3 linked regions of the Methylacidimicrobium sp. AP8 genome follow. The main gene of each other region encodes a partner of the protein of the gene in region 2 in a complex. Links are inferred from orthologs where the notes say so. Each region holds a gene or a part of one and is shown on either strand. Other genes may lie near its edges.

What was found. The genes of interacting proteins can lie anywhere in the genome.
Region 1: the proteins of MTHMO_RS10130 (region 2) and nuoD are in contact, whole or in part, in a cryo-EM structure (PDB 6ZJN), measured with the Thermus thermophilus proteins. The link is inferred for Methylacidimicrobium sp. AP8 from one-to-one orthologs. Residues at the interface, in WP_096411116.1 of Thermus thermophilus: Glu45, Ser46, Asn48, Pro50, Ala51, Gly52, Glu53; in WP_223903221.1 of Thermus thermophilus: Met26, Thr27, Asn29, Gly31, Pro32, His34.
Region 3: the proteins of MTHMO_RS10130 (region 2) and MTHMO_RS08690 are in contact, whole or in part, in a cryo-EM structure (PDB 6KHJ), measured with the Thermosynechococcus vestitus proteins. The link is inferred for Methylacidimicrobium sp. AP8 from one-to-one orthologs. Residues at the interface, in WP_126986108.1 of Thermosynechococcus vestitus: Gly6, Tyr7, Glu8, Tyr9, Phe10, Gly12, Phe13, Leu14, Ile16, Cys17, Ser18, Pro21, Ala24, Leu25, Ala27, Ser28, Leu31, Arg32, Pro33, Ser35, Arg40, Leu41, Thr42, Thr43, Tyr44, Glu45, Ile51, Gly53, Ala54, Trp55; in WP_126985484.1 of Thermosynechococcus vestitus: Gln8, Lys26, Trp29, Leu30, Pro33, Met34, Met37, Leu38, Leu83, Ile84, Phe85, Lys86, Glu87, Asp88, Val89, Leu90, Pro91, Ala92, Thr100, Ala104, Val107, Ile108, Phe111, Leu112, Tyr114, Ile115, Ile125, Ser126, Leu128, Phe133.

What each region holds. Positions count from the first base shown.
Region 1 is NZ_LR797830.1:1,860,261-1,864,660, forward strand. Bases 567-3,536 are described here. They hold nuoD (NADH dehydrogenase (quinone) subunit D), read right to left. Parts: upstream 2,683-3,536; coding sequence 1,450-2,682; downstream 567-1,449. Other genes in these bases: nuoF (NADH-quinone oxidoreductase subunit NuoF), read right to left, coding at 567-861; MTHMO_RS08705 (NAD(P)H-dependent oxidoreductase subunit E), read right to left, coding at 873-1,430; MTHMO_RS08715 (NADH-quinone oxidoreductase subunit C), read right to left, coding at 2,679-3,266; nuoB (NADH-quinone oxidoreductase subunit NuoB), read right to left, coding at 3,331-3,536. Outside these bases: more of nuoF, read right to left, coding at 1-566; more of nuoB, read right to left, coding at 3,537-3,840; hisC (histidinol-phosphate transaminase), read left to right, coding at 4,256-4,400.
Region 2 is NZ_LR797830.1:2,166,629-2,173,961, forward strand. What follows is about bases 4,435-7,333. They hold MTHMO_RS10130 (NADH-quinone oxidoreductase subunit A), read right to left. Parts: upstream 6,124-7,333; coding sequence 5,746-6,123; downstream 4,435-5,745. Other genes in these bases: MTHMO_RS10115 (RidA family protein), read left to right, coding at 4,435-4,809; pyrE (orotate phosphoribosyltransferase), read left to right, coding at 4,815-5,360; MTHMO_RS10125 (multidrug efflux SMR transporter), read left to right, coding at 5,374-5,715; thpR (RNA 2',3'-cyclic phosphodiesterase), read left to right, coding at 6,247-6,810; purB (adenylosuccinate lyase), read left to right, coding at 6,858-7,333. Outside these bases: ptsP (phosphoenolpyruvate--protein phosphotransferase), read right to left, coding at 1-1,063; MTHMO_RS10095 (HPr family phosphocarrier protein), read right to left, coding at 1,214-1,537; hprK (HPr(Ser) kinase/phosphatase), read right to left, coding at 1,546-2,511; MTHMO_RS10105 (anthranilate synthase component I family protein), read right to left, coding at 2,508-3,653; MTHMO_RS10110 (MarC family protein), read right to left, coding at 3,685-4,317; more of MTHMO_RS10115, read left to right, coding at 4,429-4,434. UniProt on the Escherichia coli protein: NDH-1 shuttles electrons from NADH, via FMN and iron-sulfur (Fe-S) centers, to quinones in the respiratory chain. The immediate electron acceptor for the enzyme in this species is believed to be ubiquinone.
Region 3 is NZ_LR797830.1:1,855,382-1,859,802, forward strand. Bases 567-3,557 are described here. They hold MTHMO_RS08690 (complex I subunit 1 family protein), read right to left. Parts: upstream 2,632-3,557; coding sequence 1,501-2,631; downstream 567-1,500. Other genes in these bases: MTHMO_RS08680 (BtpA/SgcQ family protein), read left to right, coding at 567-676; MTHMO_RS08685 (L,D-transpeptidase), read left to right, coding at 673-1,488; MTHMO_RS08695 (molybdopterin-dependent oxidoreductase), read right to left, coding at 2,641-3,557. Outside these bases: more of MTHMO_RS08680, read left to right, coding at 1-566; more of MTHMO_RS08695, read right to left, coding at 3,558-4,323; NADH-quinone oxidoreductase subunit NuoF, read right to left, coding at 4,349-4,421. UniProt on the Escherichia coli protein: NDH-1 shuttles electrons from NADH, via FMN and iron-sulfur (Fe-S) centers, to quinones in the respiratory chain. The immediate electron acceptor for the enzyme in this species is believed to be ubiquinone.

The DNA of each region.
Region 1 (4,400 bases), 310 kb from region 2 along the record:
GCCGCAGACGTCGTAGAGCAGCTCGCCCATCGTGATCGCTCCGCAGTCGTACTCGAAGTAGCCGGGCCGGCGGACGTCGCCGCTCACACACCAGATCCGGGTGCCCGTGTTGTTCGGAGTGCCGATCTTGGCGTACTCCGCGCCGCCCATCTCCACGATATGCTTCACGTGGCAGAGGGTCTCGACGTTGTTGACGATCGTCGGACAGAGATAGAGGCCCAACGCGGCCGGGAAATACGGCGGCTTGATCCGCGGATACGCCCGCTTCCCCTCAAGCGATTCGATCAAGCCCGTCTCCTCGCCGCAGATGTAGGCGCCGGCACCCCGGAAGACGAAGATCTCGAGATCGTACCCGCTGCCGAGAATGTTGGCTCCCAGGAAGTTCCTCTCGCGGGCCTCCGCCAGCGCCCGCTCCAGGATCTTGGCCCCCCGCGCCATCTCGCCGCGGATGTAGATGTAGCCCAGGTGGGCGCGATTGGCATAGCAGGAGATGATCATCCCCTCGATCAGCTGGTGGGGATCCTTATAGATGATCTGGCGGTCCTTGAAGGTTCCGGGCTCGGATTCGTCCGCGTTGCAGAGCAGGTAGACCGGCTTCCGGTTCTTCGTGTGGTCGATGAAGCCCCACTTGGTGCCCGTCGGGAACCCGGCGCCACCCCTTCCCCGCAGGCCGGACGCCTTGACCTCCCCTACGATCGCCGCCGGGTCCATGGAGAGGGCCTTGCGAAGCTGCGCGTAGCCGCCGTGCCGGAGGTAGCAGTCGATGTCGGTCGTGTATCCGGGCTGATCGACGTAGCGGAGGATCATCCGATGCTCCCGCGTCGGGTTGGCCGTTGTCGCTCCGTCTTGAGGCTGAGGCATGGGAACCTTTCTTAACCTTTCTCAGCGCCTTGGGCCGCGCCGTTTTGCGCCCTCCGCCGCCGCAGGATCTCCTCCACGGTATCGATCGTCGCCCGCTCGAACTCTTCCTCATCCACCATCATGGCCGGGGCGGACCCGCAGGCGGCCAGGCACTCGACGAACTCGACGGAGCAGGACCGGTCGGGGCTCAGGTAGAGGCCGTGGCCCGCGGGGACGGTCGCCCCGCACAGCTCCCGGATCCGCGCGAAGAGCTCGTAGCTGCCCGCCAAGGCGCAGGAAAGCGTGCGGCAAACCCGGAAATGGGTCTTCCCCACCGGCCGCCGGTGCAGCATGGGGTAGAAGGTCACCAGCTCCAGGATGTGGATCGGCTTGATCCCGAGCTTCGCCGCGATCCACTCGACGGCCCGCTCGCTGATGAAGCCGAACTCCTCCTGCCAGAGGTGAAGCAGGGGTAGCGAGGCGCTGCGCCGGGAGACGGGGTACTGGGCAATGATCTCGTCGGCCTTCCGCTCGAATTCGGCGCTCGGCACTTCGTCGCCGGGCAGCAGGGGCTGTTCAGGTTCTACCATGCCGGATCGTCCTCCCGCGCTAGCGATCGCACTCCCCCATGACGAAATCGAGGCTTCCGAGGATCGCCACCACGTCCGCCATCAGGTGGCCCGGGAGAAGCTTGGGGAGTATGCTCAGGTTCATGAAGCTCGGAGCCCGGATCTTCAGCCGGTGGGGAACCCCGCCGCCCTTGCTGACGATGTAGAACCCGAGCTCTCCCTTCGGGTTCTCCGCCCCGAAGTAGACCTCTCCGGGGGGCGCCGAGATCCCCTCGGTGACGATCATAAAGTGCTGGATCAGCTCTTCCATCTTCGTGAGAACCGCCGACTTCGGCGGGAGGTAGCTGCGCACCTCGTCGACGCAGATCGGGCCGTCCGGGATCCGGGAGAGCGCCTGCTGCAGGATCCTCCGGCTCTGGCGCATCTCCTCCAACCGCACCACGAACCGATCGTAGCAATCGCCGGCGCTCCCGACGACCGCCTCGAAGTCGTACTGCTCGTACCCGAGGTAGGGGAGCTTCTTGCGCAGATCGAGATCGACTCCGGAGGCCCGGAGGTTTGGGCCGGTAAGTCCGTAGTCGAGCGCATCGGCCGCGGAGATCACGCCCACGTCCTTGGTCCGGTCGACGAAAATCCGGTTGCGGCAAAGCAGCTTGTCGATCTCATCGACGCGGGCGCCGAACTGATCGACAAACGCCTGCGCCCGCCCGACCCAGCCGTCGGGCAGGTCGCGGGCCAGACCCCCGATCCGCGTATAGGTGGTCGTGAACCGGGCGCCGGTCAGCTCCTCGATCAGCGAGTAGATCTTTTCCCGCTCGGTGAAGGTGTAGAGGAAGACCGAAACCGCCCCGCAGTCCATGGCGAAGGCGCCCAAGCCGAGCAGGTGGGAGGAGATGCGGGCCAGCTCGCAACAGATCACCCGGATTACCTGGCAGCGCGGCGGCACGGTCCATCCCATCAGCTTTTCGACGGCGCAGGCGTAGGCGACGTTGTTCGCCAGCGGCGCCAGGTAGTCGAGGCGATCGGTGTAGGGGATGAACTGGTTGTAGTGCATGTTCTCGGCGATCTTCTCATCCCCCCGGTGGAGGTAGCCGATCACCGGGTCTGCCTTGACCACGGTCTCCCCGTCGAGCTCGACCAGGATCTGGAGCACGCCGTGGGTGCTCGGATGGGACGGCCCCACATTGACGATGAGCCGCTCGCCGGCCGGAGCATCCGAAAGATCCTCGCCAAGCGGAATTCTCTCCGTAACCAGACTCGCCTGACCCGTCATCCCTGCACCTCCTCCAGTTCATCCGCAGGATGGGCCCGCGGCTCTCGTTTTTCGCTCTCCTTGGCCGGAAGCGTGACAAAAGGACCTCCGTCCATCGGGGCCGGCTCGCTAAAGGCGACCGCGCCGGCGTCGCTCGCCTTCCCTTCCAACGGGAAATCCTTGCGCAGCGGATGGAACGGATATCCCTCCCACATCAGGATCCGCCGGAGGTCGGGATGGCCGGCGAATCGGATCCCCATCATGTCGAAAGCCTCGCGCTCCTGCCAATCCGCGGTGGCGTAGACCCCCGTGAGCGACGGCACGGTCGGCTCCTCGCCTCCCACCCTCCCCTTGAGCCGCAGGTGCTCGCCGGTCGCGTCCGAGAAGAAATGGTAGACCATCTCGAACCGGGGCTCTTCCCCCAGGTGGTCGACGGCCGTCATGTCGAGTAACATCCGGTAGCCTATCTGCTTGAGAAGCCGCGCCGCATCCACGATCCCCGAAAGGTCCAGCCGGACCGTCGTCTCGCCCCGGAACTCATCCACCCCGAGGATCTTGGCCCCCAGGTTCGAACGAAGGTTCTCGACCGCTTCCCGTTTCGTCATTGTCTAAATCCGCCCGGCAATAGGGATCCCTGCACGCTCGGGCCCGATCGATCGCCGTCTCCGGTCAGGCGACCTGCTTGAGGCGACGGAGCGCGGGCTCGCCGTCGATCTTGGCTTGGATCCGCAGAAGCCCGTCGAGCAGCGCCTCCGGCCGGGGAGGGCAGCCGGAGATGTACACGTCGACGGGAATGAGCCGGTCGATGCCCTGAAGGACCGCGTAGCTCCGGTACATGCCCCCGCTCGAAGCGCAAGCTCCCATCGCGATCACCCACTTCGGTTCCGGCATCTGGTCGTAGATCCGCTTCACTGCGTAGGCCATCTTGTAGGTCACGGTCCCGGCCACGATCATCAGGTCCGCTTGCCGGGGGGAAAACCGCATCACCTCGGCGCCGAAGCGAGCGATGTCGAAACGCGCGCACGAAGCCGCCATGAGCTCGATGGCGCAGCAGGCCAGCCCCATCGGCATCGGCCAGAGGGAGTTTTTCCGCATCCAGTTGATCGCGGAATCCACGGTCGTCAGGACGACGTCCCCCTCGACCTTGGAGTTGTAACCGAGCTCTTGCGTCTGGGCCATGTACGACCAATCTAATGAGGAAGCATCTGGCGGCAAGCAAAAAGGTCCGGGAAGAATGAAGGCCCATAGCGGCCATTTCTCACAAATTTCGTAGCCGAGGCGCCGCAAATGGGCTTGGGTGCGAGGCGGGCGCAGGTTTCCCACCGGAGCTGTTGGAATACATACTGCGAGGATGGAAAACCAAGCGGGAGCGAAGCAGACGAGCCTGTTTTGCAAGCCGTAGGAGAAAGCTTGTGAGAAATGGCCTCTAGCTCTAGGTTTCCACGGGAGTCGGCCGTCCCGCGCCCGCCCCCGTTCCGCCCTCTCCTCCGCCGCTGCTTCCCGGAAACGGAGCCGGGGAAGCCGATGCCCGCGTGCCGAACGGCTTGCCTGAGGGTTAATAAACCTTTAGCCTGGAGGAGATCCGCACCGAACCGTGACTACCCTCGAAGACCTCGTCAACCCGGGAATCCGTGCGCTGACCCCTTACGAACCGGGCAAGCCGATCGAAGAGCTGGCCCGCGAGCAGGGCTTCGCGCCGGAGGAGATCTGCAAGCTCGCCTCGAACGAAAACCCGCTGG
Region 2 (7,333 bases):
GCGACCGGCCGGCGAGCCATGGGAGGAGCTTGTCTCCGCCCACATCGAGGGTGCGGATCACGAGCCGGTTGGGCTTCGCCGATTCGGCCGCCTCTCGATAGACGGCCAGCTGCTCTTCCTCGGACGGCCCGCGGTCGGAGCGGAGGAAGAGGAACTCGGTTCGATAGAGCCCGATCCCGTCGGCGTCGTTCTCGCGGATGAGGGGCAGATCTTCCGGAAGCTCCACGTTCGCCGAAACCTGCATTCTTTGCCCGTCGCGCGTGACTGCCGGTCCTCGCCTTGCCCGCGCCGCCTGCGTCTGGGTGAGGAAGCGCGCATGCTCGGCTCGCGCACGGGCCTTCCTCTCTTCGGTCGGATGGAGGACGGCGATCCCCGCAAAGCCGTCGACCAGGACCTCCGTTTCCTCATCCAACCGATCGAGAATGCCGTGGGCTCCCACGACGGCGGGGATGTTCAGGGATTGAGCCAATATCGCCGCATGGCAGGTCTGACTGCCCTCTTCGGTCACGATGCCCAGGAGCAGGCGGCGATCGAGGGAAATAAGATCGGAGAGGAGCAGCAGGTCGGCAACGACGACGCAGCGCTTGTCGATCCCCAAACCCCCCGCCGCACCCTCCCGCAGGTTCCGGAGCACCCGCTTGCCCACGTCGCGGACGTCGAGGGCCCTCTCCCGCAGGTAGACGTCATCGATGCGCTCCATTTGGTCGACGAACGAACGAATCACGTCCTGATAAACGGCCTCGACACAGATCTTCTCCGATTCGAGCCGCCTTTTGACCGCATCGAGGATCGTAGGATCATCCACGGCCAGCAGATGCGCTTCAAAAAGCGAGTCGCTCGCCTGCGACCAGGAGCGGACGAGTTCTTCCTTGGCCTGCAAGAGCTCCTGCCGGGTTTTCAGCAACGCAAGCTCGAGCCTCTCGAGTTCCTTCGGTATCTGCTCCGCAGCGACGGGTCGCCGGCGGACGGCGGCAAAATCTCCGCGGATCGCGAACGCGGGTCCGATTCCCACTCCCGGTGCGGCCGATACCCCCGCAAAACATTCTTCGGCTTTACCGCTCATGAAGGGAACCCGGCCTGCCTATCCTATACTCTGAGCAGCGTTCTGCCGCCGCCAGCCCCGACAGGGATGCGACCATCCCTGGCAGGAAACGTTCATCCGCAGCAGGCGTAGGGAAGAAACGCGGCTTGTTGCGATGGAGAAACCGGTGGGCTAAGTGTCTTGATCAAAATTTCTCTGCACCAGATTGCACAACGCCGCTACCGCAGCGGCAGCATCGGGCCCCTTGGCGGAAATCTTTAAGCGGGACCCTTGATTGGCGGCGAGGATCATGATCCCCATGATGCTCTTGCCGTTGACCGCCTCCCCTTCCTTTTCGACCTGGACGTTCGAAACGAAGCGGTTGGCGACCTTGACGAACATGGCCGCAGGACGAGCGTGAAGTCCAAGCTTGTTGCAGATCACGACCTCCGCCTCGGCTTCCTCCACTCCCGCTTGCTTTTCTCCGCTTGCGTTGTCGGCAACCGATTTCTCCATGGCGCTCGCTATTGCCTTCTCTTGGTGAGTTTCGTCAGCTTCTGGTTGAATTCCTGCGCGGCATTATGCCCCATCGCTCGAAGCTTTTGATCGACGGCCGCCACCTCGACCAAGGTAGCCAAATCTCTGCCCGGACGAACCGGAATAGTAACATGAGGAACCCGGATATTCAAGATCTCGTACTCGTCCTGATCGAGCCCGACCCGCTCGATCTCCTCGTCCCGCTCCCATTCGCGCAAGGTGACTACTAAGTCGACCCGTTTTTCGATGCGAATCGCGCGCAAGCCGAACAAGCTGGTGACGTCGACGATGCCGATCCCCCGAACCTCCATGTAAAAGCGGCTGATGTCGGGCGCGCGCGCCACCAGCTCCCTCCCTTCCAAGCAAAAGATGGTCGTGATATCGTCCGCGACCAAGGAGTAGCCCCGAGCCAAAAGGGAGAGGACGCACTCGCTCTTCCCGACCCCGCTCGCACCCTTGAGCAGCACGCCGATTCCCTGGATATCGACCATGCTCCCCTGCTCGTTGACCCGAGGAGCGAAATCCATTTCCAGACAGATCGTCACCGTGTTGATCAGCCGCATGGTGTGCAAGCGCGAAAGGAAGAGCGGCGTGCCGGTCTGCTCGGCTTCCTCGATGAGAAAATCGGGCGGGACAATCCCGCGGGAGACGATCAGGCAGGGAATCTTGCGCAGGAAAATGGCCCGAACCCTCGCGCGGGCTTCCTCGGCATCCAGGCTCCGGAGGTAGGAAGTCTCCCCGGCGCCGATGATCTGCACTCTCTGCCAAGCGAAATTCTTCAAATACCCTGCAAGCTGGAGTCCCGGTCGGTTTACGGATCCTTCCAGGATCATCCGCCCCAAGCCCGACCGGCCGGCGACAAGCTTTCCTTGCAGCGCCGCACCGTGCTGCTCAAAAAACTCTCCGGCCGTAACTCTCGGTACCGAGCCGGTCGTATTTCTGGTCCGCGTCATCCCCGTACCGCCGTCCCTCCCGTCACGTACAAGCGAAGCGCTTCCTCCCCGGCTTTTGCTTTCAGGCAGGTCTCCTCGTATTCCGCTTCCGGGTTCGAATCAATCGTAATCCCGCTGCCGACCGCAAGAGAAACGCTTTCGGAGCTCACTTCCAACGAGCGGATCGTCATGGTGAAGGCCGCCTCTCCGGTAAAAGCGATGTATCCGAAAATGCCCGTGTAAAGTCCGCGCGGTTCCGGCTCGAGCTGCGAGAGGATCTCGGCGGCGCGCCGCTTGGGAGCGCCGGTGATCGATCCGCCGGGCAGGCAAGCAAAGAGCGCGGTGACCGGATCGACTTCGGGCCGCAGCAGCCCGTGCACCGAAGAATACAGGTGCCAAAGACGGGCGTGGCGCGCTATTGCCGCAAACCGCGCGACGCGCACCGTCCCGAAACGGCAGATCCGCCCAAGATCGTTTCTCTCGACATCGGTCACCATCAAAAGCTCGGCCCGCTCCTTGGGGTTTTCCCGCAGGGCGACCGGAGAACCGGCTTGGGCCCCCGCGGGACGGGCCAGCGTTCCCTTGATCGGCCGTGTTTCGATGCGCCTGCCCCGGATCCGGAGGAAAAGCTCCGGAGAAGCGGCGAGCAGCCACCCGCTTTCGGTCTTGAGAAAGCCCCGGCCCGCAGGACGATCCTGCGCGAGCAAGCACTCCCAGAGGCGGAAAGGATCGGCGGAAAGCTCCCATCGGAGCCGGCGGGCGAGGTTGACCACGTAGATGTCTCCCGACCGGATATACTCCTGCGCCTGCCGGACCATGGCCACGAAGCGCTCCCGCCCGGTTCGCGAGAAGGCGGGCGGAAGCCGGCGAGGGGGGGGCGGTCTCTTGGGACGCCTCCGCAGCCAGGACTGCTCCTGCCAGGGAGCAGGACTCCGCCGCCACCTCCGGTAGATGCCGAACCGAAAGTCGCCAGCGAAAGAGACCGAGCCCATCAGCCCGCCGGCGCTGGCGGTCGGATCGCTGCCCGCATGTGCCAGATAGGCCGCGCGCAGCCGCTCCCACTCTTCGCGCGTGCCCCGAACGATTTCGATCGGCTCCTCCGCGAGGAGATATCCGCCTCGTCCCCAAAGGGGAACGAAGCTATACTCGGTCTCCGTGCTCATGGCTCGCGGCTGCCAGTGCCAGAGGCAAGGCTTACCAACGGGTATGGACGGCCGCGGCTCCGTTTGCCGCCTGGAGAGTGGCCAGCCCCTGCGCCACGATCTCCACGGCAAGAGAGGCGAGGATCAGACCTGTTGCTTGGATGAGCAGAGCCATGCCCCCTTTTCCGAGCAGCCGGGCAATCCGGGAACTGCCGACTAGGATAAGATAGGTGAACAACAAGATGCCGAGCAATAGGCCCATATCGATCATCTGGACGTGGATCGGATACACATTGTTGTCGGTCAGCAGGACGGCCGCCAGGATGGCCTCGGGGCTTGCGATCAGCGGCATCGCCAAGGGGAAAATCGCCGGATCCTCCCCTCTAGCCGCCTTCGCCTCTTGCTGGTGCCCGAAGATCATCTGCAGGGCAAACAAAAAAAGGATCGATCCGCCCGCTACCTGAAAGGAGGCGATGCGCACGTGCATCGCCTCGAGCAGTACCTGGCCAAGAAAGACCGAGCTGCCCAAGACCAGCGCGGCATAGAGAACCGCCCGCCGGGCTATCGTCCTCCTTTCGGCATCGGAAAGGCCCGCGGTGAGATGAAAAAAAAAGCCCAAGACTCCCACAGGGTTGATCGTGGCAAAGAAGATCAAGGAATCTTGCCCGATTTTCTGCGCGATCATCCCCGCCATCAATTTCTCCTGCCGGCTCTCACTTTCGCTGTCGCCGCCACGCCGCGCAAGGCGCAAATCAATGACTTGTCAAAGACGGAGCCCTGGGCATCAATAGGTGGAATGCCGCCTAAGAAAGCCGTCGTCCCCCGCCGGCTCCCCGCTGCGATCGGCCCCTATTCGCCGGGAATCACCATCGGAGAGCTCTGCTTCGTCTCCGGCCAACTTCCGCTGCCTCCGGACGGCGGGCCGCTGCCCGAAACGATCGAACGGCAGACCGAGCAGGCGATCCGCAACTTGGAGGCCGTGCTCGCGGAGGAGGGATTGGGCCTGGCGGATGTCGTCAAGGTCTCGGTCTTCTTGACCGATCTCGACGACTTCGCCGCCATGAACGGGATCTATGCGCAACGCTTTCCGGCCCCACGGCCCGCCCGCACGGTCGTCGAGGTCAGCCGCCTTCCGCAGGGCAGCCGGATCGAAATCGAAGCGATCGCGCACCGCTAACTGCCATGGACCTGCTCGAGCAGCTGCGCGCCACCGGCGCGCTCCTGGAAGGCCACTTCGTCCTCCGCTCCGGCTTGCACAGCCGGCAATTCCTCCAGTGTGCGCTCCTCCTGCAGCACGCCCGGCTGGCTTCGGAAGTCTGCGGATCGCTTGCCGACCGCGTCCGGGACCTCCCTTTTCCCACCGTGATCTCCACGGCGCTGGGGGGTATCCCCGTCGGGCAGGAGCTAGCCCGTCAGCTTGACCGCCGCCACATCTATACGGAAAAGGAAGGGGATCGGCTCTTCCTGAAACGATTTACGGTCGCCCGAGGCGAAGGGCTCCTCATCGCCGAAGATGTGGTGACCACAGGAGGAGCGATCCGGGAGGTCATGGCCGCCGCCCGGAGCGCGGGCGGGCGGATCGTCGGAATCGCCTGCCTGGTCGACCGGAGCCCGAAACCGATCGATTTCGGCGTCCCCTTGATTTCGCTCCTCCGGCTGCCGATCGAGGTCTTCCCGCCGGATCGGCTGCCCGAGGATCTCCGAGACATTCCCGCAGTTCGCCCATAGCGGAGATTTTCTTGTGAAGGAAGTTCTTATGCAGGCACCCGGCTGGTGGCTTTTGGCAGGCGCCATTCTCCTCGAGGTGACGGGGACCATCTGCCTGAAGATCTCGCAGGGATTCACCCGCGCCCTTCCCGCCGCTTTGGTGCTTGTCTTCTCCGGCGCTGCCTTTGTCTTGATGGCGCACGCCATGAAGAGCCTCGAAATGGGGGTCGCCTACGCGGTGTGGGCGGGAGCGGGGACCGCGCTGACCGCGGTAATCGGCGTTTTCTTGCTGGGAGAGAGCTTCCATTGGCAGAAGCTCTTCGGCATTGCCTGCATCATCCTCGGCGTCACCGCTCTCCAGGCCGTCCGTAGTTGAGCGCCCGCACGAACCGGCCGAAGCGGCAGGCTACCCGTGCCTAGTCCAGTCGAGCGCCTTTTTCCGCAGCTCGTAGACGAGGCCTACCCCGAGCACGGCCAGGAAGAAAAGCATGGCGAAAAGAATCCGGGGCCCGTACGCGAGCTCCTGGCGATAGACGACTGCCCAGGCGAAAAAGAAGACGGTCTCGATGTCGAAGAGGATAAAGAGCATCGCCACCATGTAAAACTTGACGGTGAAACGGGGATTCGTCGGGCCCATCGGATCCTTCCCGCATTCGTAGGGAATGTCCTTGGCCGGGGTCCGGCGTCCCCGCTGGCCGAGCAGGATCGCTCCTCCCAGCATGGAGACGGCGACCACGACTGCGATCACCGTCTGGAACAAGATTGGGACATACTCAAGATTCATGCTACCCTCCAATCGGACACCCTACGAAGAACCCTCTCACGGGGAAAGCACGTTTTTCCTCTTTTCCAACGGGTGGCCTCTTGGGAAAAACGGACAAGAACGAAGAGGAAGCGGCGCACGGGCATGCGGCTTTTTTTCGCACTCTGGCCGTCCCCACGAGAGCAGGTGCGCTTCCGGGAGGCCGCGCAAGGTTTCGAACGGACCGTCTCCTGCCGGTGGACCGCCCAGGAGAACCTCCATCTGACTCTTCTCTTCCTCCCTTCGGTGGATGAGGAGCGGATCGACTCTCTTATTTCTCTGGTTACCCCTTGCGCGCTCCCCAGGATTTGTCTCCATCTCGACCGGCTGCTCTTGCAGCCTGCCGGTCGGGAAGGCCTCCTCTGGCTAGCTCCGAGCGAGCGTTCGGCGGCTCTGGAACATCTGGTCGAATCCCTCCGGAAAGGGCTTCCCGCCGCCGGAGTCCCACGCCGGGAAGGACCGCCGTTCTTTCCGCACATCACCTTGGCGCGCCGCGTGATTCTGCCGACTTCGCGGAGAAGCGGCGGGCGGCAGCCGGTTCTGTTGCACCGGCTCGCATGCCCGATCGACTGGTCGGTCCGGGAGATGGCGCTTGTCCGCTCGGAGACCCTGCCGGAAGGCAGCCGTTACCGCCGGCTCGCATCCTGGACTCTGCCTGCGCCGGCCTAGCCGAACTCCCCTTGTAATTTGCACAAGAAGCCCGTACGGAAAGAGACATGCTGGCACGTTATAGCCGAGAGCCGATGCGGGCCCTGTGGCGCGAGGAGCGCCGCCTCGAGCTCTGGTTGGAAATCGAGCTTCTGGCCGTCGAGGCGATGGCGCGCCTGGGGCACGTCCCCGCCGCGGAGGCGGCACGGATTCGTGAACGGGTCAGCTTTTCCTTGGCCGAAGTCCAGAAACGGGAAGAGCAGACCCAACACGAGATCCTCGCCTTCCTGGAAGAGATCGCCGCGCACGCCGGACCGGCGGGCCGCTGGCTGCACCATGGCCTCACGTCCTCGGACATTCTCGACACCGCCCTCGCTCTTCAGCTTCGCGCGGCCTGCGATCTCCTTCACCAGGACCTGCTCGCCCTCCGGATCACGATCGGGGAGCAGGCACGCCGCTATGCTTTCGTGCCCATGATCGGCCGGACGCACGGCGTCCATGCCGAGCCGATCACCTACGGCCTCAAGCTGGCCTTGATGTACGA
Region 3 (4,421 bases), 320 kb from region 2 along the record:
CGACGCGCACGCCTGGCAGGCGGGAGGGGCGGACGCGCTCTGCCTCGAGAACTACGGCGACGTCCCGTTCTGGAAGTCTTCGGTCCCGGCGGAGACGATCGCCGCGATGGCCGCCGTCGGCGCCGAAATCCGGAGGGAGGTCGGACTCCCGCTCGGCTTCAACGTGCTCCGCAACGATCCGCGGGCCGCGCTCGCGCTCTGCGCGGCTTGCGGGGGGAGCTTTCTGCGGGTCAACGTCCTGGCGTCGGCCCTCCTCACCGATCAGGGTCTCCTCGAAGGGGAGGCGGCTGGCCTCCTGCGCGAGCGGGCCCGGCTGGAGGCGCGGGTCCGGATCCTGGCGGATCTGCGCGTCAAGCACGCCGCGCCTCTCGCCGCCCGCCCGCTCGAGGAGGAGGCGATGGACCTAGTCGAGCGGTCCTTGGCCGATGCCCTCATCCTCACCGGGCCCCGAACCGGCTCCGAGGCCTCGCCGGAGGAGATCGAGCGGGTCCGGAGCGCTCTCCCCTGCACGCCGGTCCTGGTCGGAAGCGGGATCTCCGAGGGGAACCTGGCGCGCTACCTTCCGGCGGCCGACGGTTTCCTGGTGGGGAGCTCCGTGAAGGAGGGCGGCATCGAATCTCCGGTCGACAGGGAGAAGGTCCGCCGGCTCGCCCTCCTCTTCCACCGCACGGGATGAGGCTCCCTCCATGGCTGCCGTCCGCCGGCCCGCTCCGCCGGACGGCCTTCGCGGCGCTCCTCCTCGGGATCGTGATCGGAGGCGTCTGGCTCTGGCGATCGCTCCTCCTCTGGCCGTTTCGCCTCGAGCAGCGCGTAATCGTACTGGTTCCCGAGGCCGCATCCTGGCAAGGCCGGCTTTCCCGCTGGCAGCGGACTCTTCCCGGCGGCCGGTGGCAGCAGAAGGGAGAGGCGATCCCTGTACTCCTCGGCCGCAACGGAGTCGCCTGGGGCATCGGCTTGCATCCACCGCAGCCCGGCCTCCAGAAGGAGGAGGGGGACGGCCGGACCCCGGCGGGCCGCTTCCGGATCGGGCTGGTCCTGGGAACCGCTCCCTCTTTGCCCGCGGGGGCCAAGTGGAAGCTCTACCACCGGAAATCGGAACGGGATGCTTGGATCGAGAACCCCGAGCTTCCCCACTACAACCACCTGGTCACCGTTCCCGCCGCAGAGGATCCGCCGGAGTGGTTTGCGCAGGAGAGGCTCCGGATCGAGGACCCGGTGCTCGAATGGATGATCGCCGTCGAGCACAACTACCCGGATAGTCGGCCCGGCGCCGGCAGCGCGATCTTCCTCCACGGACGATACGGCGAGCGGGTCCCTACGTCCGGATGCCTGGCGCTACGGAAAGAGGAGATCGTCGAGCTGCTCCGCTGGCTCGATCCCCGCGGGAGGCCGGAGCTGGTGGTCCTGACCCGGGAGGATTACCTGCGCCTCTGGTCCGCCTGGCGGTTGCCCCGGCCGGAGCGGGTCGGAGCCGCGGACCGGCGATGATCCGGCCGCCGGTCAGACCGCGCCGCCGAAGACGGCAATCAGGACGGCCACGACCACGATGTTGGCCATCGAGATCGGCAGCAGGATCTTCCAGCCGAGCGCCATCACCTGGTCGTAGCGGAAGCGCGGCAAGGTCCAGCGGATCCACATGAAGAAGAAGACGAGCAGGCAGACCTTGACCAGGAAGACGAGCGCCTGGAGGAGAAAGGTGCCGACCGAGGAGGCCGTTCCCAGCCAGCCGAAGGGGAGGCTCCAGCCTCCCAGGAAAAGGGTGACGAAGAGCCCGCTGGCGGAGATGAGCGCCGCATATTCGCCCAGGAAGAACATCCCGAAGCGCATGCCGCCGTACTCGGTGTTGTACCCGCCCACGAGCTCCTGCTCGCTCTCCGGGAGGTCGAACGGAGCTCGGTTGGTCTCCGCGAAGAGGGTGACCAGGAAGATCAATGAGGAGAGGAGCAGAAACGGCCAGAAGAGAAGGAGGTGCCAATCCAGGTGCTTCCCCGCAAAAGGCAGGAGGAACCAGCCGCGCTCGATCTGAAACTCGACGATCTTGGGCAGGCTCAAGGCCCCGGAAATCAGGAAGACGGGGACCGCGGAGAAGCCGAGGGCGACTTCATAGGAGATCATCTGGGCGCTTGAGCGGATCCCCCCGAGGAACGCGTACTTTGAGTTGGACGACCAGCCCGCGAGCACGATCCCGTAGACCGCCAGCGAGGTGACCGCAAAGAGGAAAAGGGCGCCGATCCCGACGTTGGCGATCACCCCGGGCTGGGGGATCTCGACGGAGAGGCCGGGAAAGCGGATCGGATCGACTCCGGCGAACGGGATCACGCAGACCGTCAGTAGGGCCGGAAGGAACGAGAGGATCGGGGCCAGATTGTAGTAGAAGCTCCGCACGTGTCCCGGAACGAACTGCTCCTTGAGCATGAGCTTGAAGGCATCGGCCAGCGGCTGCCCGAGCCCCGCCAGGCGCGCCTGAAGGAAGGGAAGTCCTACCCGGTTCGGCCCGATCCGGTCCTGAATGGCCGCGCTTACCTTTCTTTCCGCCAGGACGGCGTAGGCGACCAACCCCAGGAGGACGGCGACCACCAGGAAGATCTTGACCAGCGTGCTGACGAGAAAGACGGCGAGCGTGGCTTCCATGGCCAATTCCTAGCGCGCGTCTCCGGGGAGCGGATGTCCCTGGTCTCCCAGACCCGCCCAGCTCAGGCCGCCGAAGGCGGGCACCGCCGCAGCCATCTTCGCGAAGATCTCGGCACTGCTCGCGCCGGGATCCTCCCCCCCCAAGGCGAGGAGGAGCGACCGGAGGATCCAGAGGTCTTCCCGGGCGCGCCCCGGTGGCGGGATCGCCCGCCCGAGCCGCTGGACGCGGCCGGCCCGGTTCACCATCGAGCCGCTCTTTTCGGCGAAGGAGGCGCCCGGGAGGACCCAGTGGGCCTTTTCGTAGGTCTTGTCCGCAAGCAGGCCTTGCCAGAGGAGGACGGAGAGCTTCTCCAGGCCCTCTTCGGGCAAACCGGCGGCGACCGCATCCTCGTGGAGGCAGAAGAGCCCCTTGACCGTTCCTTCCTCGATGCGCCGGCGTAGCTCCGGGAGCCGTTCGCCGCCGCTCCCGATCTCGAGGAGCCGCGCGCCCCGGCTGTTCGGGTTGAGGTCGTCGCTGCGCAGCAGGCCGTCGGCCTGCCCCTTCCGCGGAACGACCTCGGTGAGCACCGCCGGACCGCCGAGGAGGTCGCGCAGGCACCGGACCAGGAAGAGCTCCTCGTTGGTCAGCCGGGCGGAGGCTAAAATCGCGAGCGTGCCGGGCTCCAGCCTGCGCAGGGCTTCGGCCGCCTGCGCCAGGAGAAACGACCACTCGCCCGGAAAGAGCTGGTTCTCCTCCCGCCGGGCCGGCTCGAGGACCCGCTGCTTGCTATGGATGTAATGGAAGCCCAGACGCCCCTGGTCGCACATCCAGTGGGAGTTGACCGCTTCGTTGACCCGCGGGGTCAAGCGGTAGACGATCCCTTCCCGGCTGCCGATCGTCACGTTGCAGCCGGTGGCGCAGTCGACGCAGATGCTCTTGGTCTCCTTCAGGAACCAGACGCGCATCCGGAACCGGAAATCTTTGGAGGTGAGGGCTCCGACCGGGCAGATGTCCACCGTGTTGAGCGAGTAGTCGCTCGTAAACCGCTTCTGCGGGTGGATCGCGAGCCGGCTGACCCCGCCGCGCTCGGTGATCCCCAGGCAGTCATCACCCGCGATCTCCCGGGCGAAACGGATGCAGCGCGTGCAGAGGATGCACCGCTCGTCGTCGAGGACGATCCGGGGGCCGATGTCGACCCGCTTCGGCTTCCGGACCTTGTCCTCCACGAACCGGCTCCGGCCCTTGCCGTAATCGAAGGCAAACTCCTGGAGCTTGCACTCGCCCGCCTGGTCGCAGATCGGGCAATCGAGCGGATGGTTCGCCAGCAGGAACTCCATCACTCCTTTCTGGCAGGACTCGACCAGCGGGGAGCTCGTCCGGATCCCGAGTCCGGGAAAGGCGGTAGTCGCGCAAGCGATCTGCGGCCGCGGCATCCACTGGAGCACCGGCCGCCCCTCGCCGTCGAGGACCGGCTTCCGGTCGGGGCCGAGCTTGGGCGTGCCCATCTCGAAGAGGCACATCCGGCAGTTACCCGCGATGGAAAGCTTGGGGTGGTAGCAGTAGTGGGGGATCAGCTTGCCGAAGCGGCGGGCCACCTCGATCACGTTGAGCCCGGCGGGGACCTCCACCCACTGGCCGTCGAGCTGAACGGGCACCGGCCGGGCGTCGGCCGGCGGCAAATCGTGATCGAACGGATTTTTGATCAAGGCCATGGTTCTTCTCGGTGGCGGAGCCGGGTCAATGGACGGCCTCCAGGCGGCCGATCTCCTCGCCGGCTGCCGCCTTGCTTTCGAACTCTTCCCGGAACTTG